2 regions of the Thioalkalivibrio versutus genome follow, and region 1 is predicted to be linked to the other one. Evidence: predicted binding sites of a transcription regulator. Region 1 holds the regulator's gene; the other holds the start of a gene.
What was found. The regulator sigma-54, encoded in region 1, starts transcription at its own class of promoters, with help from an activator protein. The targets are predictions, from matches to a motif close to TGGCANGNTNCNTGCTT.
Positions count from the first base shown of each region.

Region 2: TVD_RS01360 (TorF family putative porin) is a predicted target of sigma-54. The motif match lies at 2,098-2,114, and genes of this name have one in related genera.

Region 1 covers NZ_CP011367.1:398,893-402,539, reverse strand. The annotation lists gene lptC (LPS export ABC transporter periplasmic protein LptC) at 1-181, shown strand, start outside; gene lptA (lipopolysaccharide transport periplasmic protein LptA) at 162-701, shown strand; gene lptB (LPS export ABC transporter ATP-binding protein) at 698-1,468, shown strand; gene TVD_RS01880 (RNA polymerase factor sigma-54) at 1,557-3,041, shown strand; gene hpf (ribosome hibernation-promoting factor, HPF/YfiA family) at 3,058-3,396, shown strand; gene TVD_RS01870 (PTS sugar transporter subunit IIA) at 3,400-3,647, shown strand, end outside.
Region 2 covers NZ_CP011367.1:293,989-297,635, reverse strand. The annotation lists gene TVD_RS01370 (ammonium transporter) at 1-861, opposite strand, end outside; gene TVD_RS01365 (P-II family nitrogen regulator) at 896-1,234, opposite strand; gene TVD_RS01360 (TorF family putative porin) at 1,303-2,043, opposite strand; gene folB (dihydroneopterin aldolase) at 2,324-2,689, opposite strand; gene TVD_RS01350 (amidoligase family protein) at 2,763-3,647, shown strand, end outside.

The sequences.
Region 1 (3,647 bases):
CGACACCATGGTCGCCACTTCGGATGCCCTTTCCACCCTGAACCAGCCGGGCCTGTTCCAGCGCGGCACCGGTCTGCGCGTGGACTCGCGAGGGGATACCATAGAGTTGTTCCATGACGTGTACTCGCTCTACAGCGAGACGAGCGAGGAGGATCCCGCGCATGACCCCGAATCCCCATAGCCTTCGCCACCGTCCGGGCCAACCGGGTGCCCGCGTGGCGGCGCTCCTGCTGCTCGTGCTCCTGGCCACGCCCGCGTTCGCCCAGCAGGGCTCGGGCCCGGCGCTGCCGGTGGAGATCACTGCCGACCGCGCGGAGATGGACGAACGCCAGGGGCTGGGGACCTACACCGGCGACGTGATCGTGATCCGCGGCGACATGACCCTGGAGGCCGACAAGGTCTACGTGCGCACCCGCGATCGCCGCCCCTACGAAATGGAGGCCCACGGCGAGCCGGCACGCCTGGAATCACCCGATCCGGAAACCGGAGAGATGCGCATTGCCACCGCCCTGCGCATCGACTACCTGCTGAACGAAGACCGCATGATCCTCACCGACCAGGCCCATGTGATCACCACCAGCGAGGAGGCGCGCGGCAAGCGCATCACCTACGACCTGACGACCGACGTGATCGAGGCCGAACGCGGCGAAGGCGACAGCGAGCGCGTGCGCATCACCATCCAGCCGCGCGACGACGAATGAACGCCACCGCCCCCAGCCCATCCGCCACACCGGCACAAACCAACGACCGCCTGATCGGACGCGAGCTGACCAAGCGCTACGGCCAGCGCACGGTGCTGGACCAGGTGGACGTCGACCTCGCGCCCGGCGAGGTGGTCGGCCTGCTGGGCCCGAACGGGGCCGGCAAGACCACCTGCTTCTACAGCCTGGTCGGGCTGATCCGCCCCAATGCCGGGCGCATCACCCTGGGCGAGCGCGACATCACCCGCGCCCCCATCCACGTGCGCGCGCGCGCCGGCCTCGGCTACCTGCCGCAGGAGGCCTCGATCTTTCGCCGCCTGAGCGTGTGGGACAACCTCCAGGCCGTGCTCGAGCTGCGCCCCGGACTCGATCGCCACGAGCGCCGGCGCATTGGCGATGCGCTGATCGAGGAGTTCCAGCTCGAGACCGTGCGCCACAGCCCGGGCATCGCGCTGTCCGGTGGGGAGCGTCGCCGGGCCGAGATCGCCCGCGCCCTCGCCGGGGATCCGCGCTTCATCTGTCTGGACGAGCCCTTCGCGGGGGTGGATCCGATCTCGGTCGGCGACATCCAGGACGTGATTCGGCATCTCGCCCAGCGCGGCATCGGCGTACTGATCTCCGATCACAACGTGCGCGAGACCCTCGGCATCTGCCACAGGGCCTATATTCTAAGCGAAGGCCGCCTGCTGGCCGCCGGGACACCGGACGAGCTGCTGGCCGATCCCCAGGTGCGCCGGGTCTATCTCGGCGAGAACTTCCGCCTGTGAAAGCGCCCCATATGCGGCCCGGTCGGTGCACAAACCACAAGGCAGGCTTTAAGATTCCATCAATGCCCACCCTCGCCCCGCATACCCGATGCTGAAACCCGGCCTGAATCTGCAGCTGGGTCAGACGCTGACCATGACCCCGCAACTGCAGCAGGCGATCCGCCTGTTGCAGCTGTCCACGCTCGAGCTCCAGGTGGAGATCCAGCAGGCGCTGGAGAGCAACCCCATGCTCGAACAGGTCGAGGACGAAGATGCCGAGGCCGACACCGAGCGCCTGAACCAGGACGGCGAGCTGGTGGAAGGCGATCGCATGGAGGCCACCACTACCAGCGACGACGTGATCCCCGAGGAACTGACGACCGACAGCCGCTGGGACGACATCTACGAGCCGGCCCCGACGCCCAACAAGGGCGTGGATGACCGCGACCCGCTGGAAAACACCAGCGACGACGACGGTGAGGGCCTGCAGGATCACCTGCTGTGGCAGCTGCATCTGAGCCATCTGACACCGCGCGACCAGCGCATCGGGGCGGCCCTGATCGACGCCATCAGCCCCGACGGCTATCTCGAGGGTGACCTGGAAACCCTGGCCGAGACCATCAGCCGAGGCGAGGATGAAACCGTCGGCGTCGACGAAGTCGAGGCAGTGCTCCACTGGATTCAGCAGTGCGACCCGCTGGGGGTCGGCGCGCGCAACCTGCGGGAGTGCCTGGAGATCCAGCTACGCGAACTGGCCCCGGATGCCCCGGCCCGCGAGGCCGCACGGGCGATCCTGGAACACGGCATGGACAGCCTGGGCAAGCGCGACTACAAGGCCCTGCAGCGCCAGTCCGGCGTACGCGACCCGGACGAACTGGCCCGCGCACTGGACCTGATCCGCACCCTGAACCCGCGCCCCGGCGCACAGATCAGCTCCGCCACCTCGGAATACGTGGTCCCGGATGTCTACGTGCGCCATAGCGCCGAGGGCTGGCGCGTGGAGCTGAATCCGGAGATCGCACCGCGTATCCGCATCAACGACCTCTACGCCGGCATGGTGCGCCAGGTCTCGGATGCCCGCGACAGCGCCTTTATGCGCGATCAGCTGCAGGAGGCACGCTGGTTCCTGAAGAGCCTGCACAGCCGCAACGACACCCTGCTGCGGGTCGCCGAGGCGATCGTCCACCGCCAGCAGGGCTTTCTCGAGCATGGCGACGTCGCGATGCAGCCATTGATCCTGCGCGACATTGCCGAGACCCTGGAGATGCACGAATCGACCATCTCGCGGGTTACCACGCAGAAATACATGCACACCCCGCGCGGGGTCTTCGAGTTCAAGTATTTCTTCTCCAGCCATGTCGGCACGAACGATGGCGGCGAGTGTTCCGCCACCGCCATCCGTGCCATGATTCGCGAATTGATTGGCGACGAACCCCCGAACAAGCCGCTCAGCGATGCCCGGCTCGCCCAGGTCCTGTCGGACCGGGGCATCAACGTAGCGCGCCGCACCGTGGCCAAGTACCGCGAGGCGATGCACATCCCTTCATCCAGCGAACGCCGGCAGATGGCCTCGATGCCCACCGGCAGCAAGTAACCAAGGAGTCCTGACCATGCAGATCAACCTGACCGGCCACCACGTGGACATCACCGACGCCCTGCGCGACTACGTCAACGAGAAGTTCGCGAAGCTGGAGCGCCACTTCGACAAGGTCATCGACGTCCACGTCGTGCTGACCCACGAGAAGACCCGGAATCAGCACAACCAGGCCGAAGCCAATCTCCAGGTCAGCGGCAATCACATCCACGCCGAGGCCTCTCACGAGGACATGTATGCCGCGATCGACGCGCTGATCGACAAAGTCGACCGTCAGCTGATCAAGCACAAGGAAAAGGTCAAGGACCACCACCGCGCCGAAGGTGCCCAGCGCAACCGCGAGCAGGCCTCCTGATCCATGACGATTGCCGAGTTGATCACCTCCGAGCGCATTGGCCTGCAACCCGAGTGCTCCAGCCAGAAACGGGCACTGGAGGCCCTGGCGGACCTCCTCGCCGGCGGAGGTGACGGCACGGGACCGGGGAGCAACGCGATCTTCGAGGCCCTGTCCGCGCGCGAAAAACTCGGATCCACCGGTCTCGGCCATGGGGTTGCGATTCCCCACGGCCGCCTGGCCGATCTCGAGGCGCCGCGCGTGGCCGTGCT
Region 2 (3,647 bases), 100 kb from region 1:
AACCGCTCCGTTCAGGGCCATAGTCAGGTCGGCCTTGCCGAAGATCAGACGGGTGGTGATCAGCGCGGCCACCACACCCCCGGCCGCGGCCAGGTTGGTGTTGGCGAACACGGCGGCCACGGCATTGGCGGACTCGATGTCCGACACCTTCAGCTCCGACCCGCCATTAAAGCCGAACCAACCCAGCCACAGGATCAGCACACCCAGCGTGGCCAGCGGCATGTTGGAACCCGGAATGGCGTTGATCCTGCCATCCGCGCCGTACTTGCCCTTGCGCGCCCCGAGGAGCAACACACCGGCCAGCGCCGCAGCGGCACCCGTGAAGTGGACGATGCCGGAACCCGCGTAGTCCAGGTAGCCGATCTGGTCGAGGATACCGCCACCCCAGCTCCAGAAGCCCTGGATCGGGTAGATGAAGCCGGTCAGCACGACCGCAAAGGCCAGGAAGGCCCACAGCTTCATGCGTTCGGCCACGGCACCCGAGACGATGGACATCGCGGTGGCCACGAACACGACCTGGAAGAAAAAGTCGGCACGATCGGAGTAGTAGATGTCGCCACCGCTACCCAGCACGTCCGCGACTGCGTTGTCGCCGCTGATCAGGAAGCCCAGCCCCGGGATAATAGAGCTGAGACCATCGCTGTACATGATGTTGTAGCCGATCAGCATGTACATGATGCTGGCGATCGAATACAGGGCGATGTTCTTGGTTGCAATTTCGGCCACACTCTTGGTGCGCACCATACCGGCCTCGAGCATGGTAAAGCCCGCGGCCATCCACATCACCAGTGCACCGGCCACCAGAAAGTAAAAGGTGTCCATCGCATAGGCGAGTTCGACAACTTGCTGTTCAATTTCCATGATTGAAATTCCTCATTCGCTGGAAGGCAAAGGTTTAAAGCGCTTCCGGTCCGGTTTCGCCCGTGCGAATGCGCACGACCTGCTCCACCGGCGTAATAAAGATCTTGCCGTCGCCAATCTTGCCCGTGCTGGCGGACTTTGAAATGGCCTCGACCACCTGATCCACCAGGTTTTCGTCAACAGCCACTTCAAGCTTCACCTTGGGCAGAAAATCGACTACATACTCGGCACCGCGATACAACTCGGTATGACCGCGCTGGCGACCAAAACCCTTCACTTCGGTCATGGTCATGCCCTGCACGCCGATCTCCGAGATCGCCTCGCGAACATCATCAAGCTTGAACGGCTTGATCACGGCGGTAATCATCTTCATGTCAGACTCCTGTGGGCGGGTCCGCTGATCCACGGACCCGCCTTTGCATTAAGAGGTAATAGCCGGCTTCAGAACGTCTTGGACCAGCCCACCCAAACCTTCAGGTCATCGCCAGACCCTGCGAGCTCGGAGCGATCGTCATCCTTGATGTCGGCATACTCTAGAGTGAACGAGACCTCACCAAAGTCGCCCACATCGCGGTACATAGTCGCTCCGTAATGCAGGTAATCCAGGTCTTCCTGGCCCGCAGATCCATCGGCATCAAACGTGTAATAACCGGCAGTCAGGTCGAGACCAAAGTCATTCGGGAGCGCGACGTCGTAACCCAAGTAGTAATAGATGTCTCCCGAATCGAACGCCTCTCCACTGGACTGGTCGCTGTGCACCGTCGCCGCAAGACCACCGTAGAATCCTGCGAACGAGAGTTCACCGTAGATCTCGCCGAAGTCGATATCATCGGGGCTATCAGGATAGGCGTAATAGATATACCCGACGTCATAGCCCATCCCATTACCAAGTTCGCCTGCGAAACCGGCGTACAGATCGAGCTCGTACTTTGCCTCTCCTTCTCCGAAATCAACCGTAGACGCCCAAGTACCAGCGTAGAAGCCGGACTCATGCTCGAAATCCACACCACCCTGGATGGCAGCAGCATCATCGGTCTGAGTGACACCACGGAAGTAGTAGTTGGAAACGGCGCCGATATTCATGGACAGCTCAGCGCTCGCAGTGGAGGTAAACGCGACGCCACCGGTGGAGCCTACGGTGAGGACAGCAGCGGCCAGCGCGGAACGGGTGAACTTCTTCATATTGGTCATCTCCCAGATTGGTCAATCGAGTGTCGCGTAGTCGACACCCGGTCCTTGCACGGGCTGTGCCAAGTACCAAAAGGGAGCAAAATCGGCTTTTCACAACACGTGTTGCGGCCGAACCACGAGGTTTTGCCTCTGGATGGTGCGCACTAAAAGTGCACACGCACCAAAAGCGTGCGATCAACGAAAAGTGTGAACACGGTCCGGTCCCCGCACGGGCCAGACACGGATCAAAAGGCAGGAAAGCGGGCCGGAAGGGCCCGTAGGAGAAGAGGGGCTAGTCGGACGTCGCGAGGGTGCCGCGTTCGATCTCGATGCCGACCTCGCGCACACCGGGGACGGCTCCGGGCTTGCCCAGCTTGATGCGCACCCAGGGGGTGCCGAACTGGGCCATCAGGGTTTCGGCGATCTCTTCGGCCAGGGATTCCAGCAGCGCGTGCGGCTCGCGCGTGACGATGGCCCGCACCGCGTTGGCCACCGCCTCGTAATCGACGGTATCGCCGATCTCGCCGGAATAGGCGGCGATGCGGGTATCCGCCGCCAGTTCGATGTCGAATCGCAGGCGGCGCTGGATCCGCTGTTCCCAGTCGTAGACACCGACAACGGCATCGATTTCGAGGTCGCGCAGATAGATTCGATCCATGGGCTCGGCGGGCTCCTGTAGGTCGGCGCCTATCCTACTGCCCGGGCCGCACGAGGTACACCGAGCCGTTATCATGGAGCTCTCCTTGCACGGCTTCGAGACACGCATGAGCGAGCCCTTCCACGACCTCCCGTGGCCCGACACCCCCGAGGGCGAACCGCGCCGCATCGGGGTAGAGATCGAGATGGCCGGGGTCTCGCTGGAGATTATGGCCGAAGCAGTAAAGGCCGAATTCGGAGGGCAGATCGAACCGGACAGTGCGTTCGTCGCCCGCGTGCGCGATACCGACGTCGGCGACTTCCAGCTGGAACTGGACGCCCGGGTGCTGAAGGACCGGGCCTACCGCGAGCATCTCGCGCGCCTGGGCATCTCGCTGGACGACTCCGACAAGGCGGCGCTGGATCGCTGGCTGGCCGACGCCGCCGGCCGCCTGGTGCCGCATGAAATCGTGGCCCCGCCGATCCCGGTGGCCGACCTGCCCCGCCTGGACCGGGTACGCGCGGCCCTGCAAGAGGCCGGCGCCCAGGGCACCGAACGCTCGTTTCTGTACGCCTTCGGGTTGCAGATCAATATCGAGATCCACCGCACCGATGCCGAGTGGCTGCTGGCGATCCTGCGCAGCTTCCTGCTGATGGCCGAGGCCCTCACCGCGGCCGGCGCAATCGACCTGGCACGGCGACTGTCGCCCTACATTCGGGCATTTCCCGGGCCCTTTGTACGCCACATGCTGGACCCGGACTTCCAACCCGACCAAGCCGGCCTGATCGATGCCTACCTGGCGCACAGCCCGACCCGCAACCGACCACTGGACCTGTTGCCCTTGTTTGCCCACCTGGACCCGGAACGGGTCAACGCCGCACCGGTGGAACACGACTTGATCAAACCGCGCCCGGCCTTCCATTACCGCCTGCCGAACTGCGAGATCGACGACCCGGACTGGAGCCTGGCGCGACCGTTC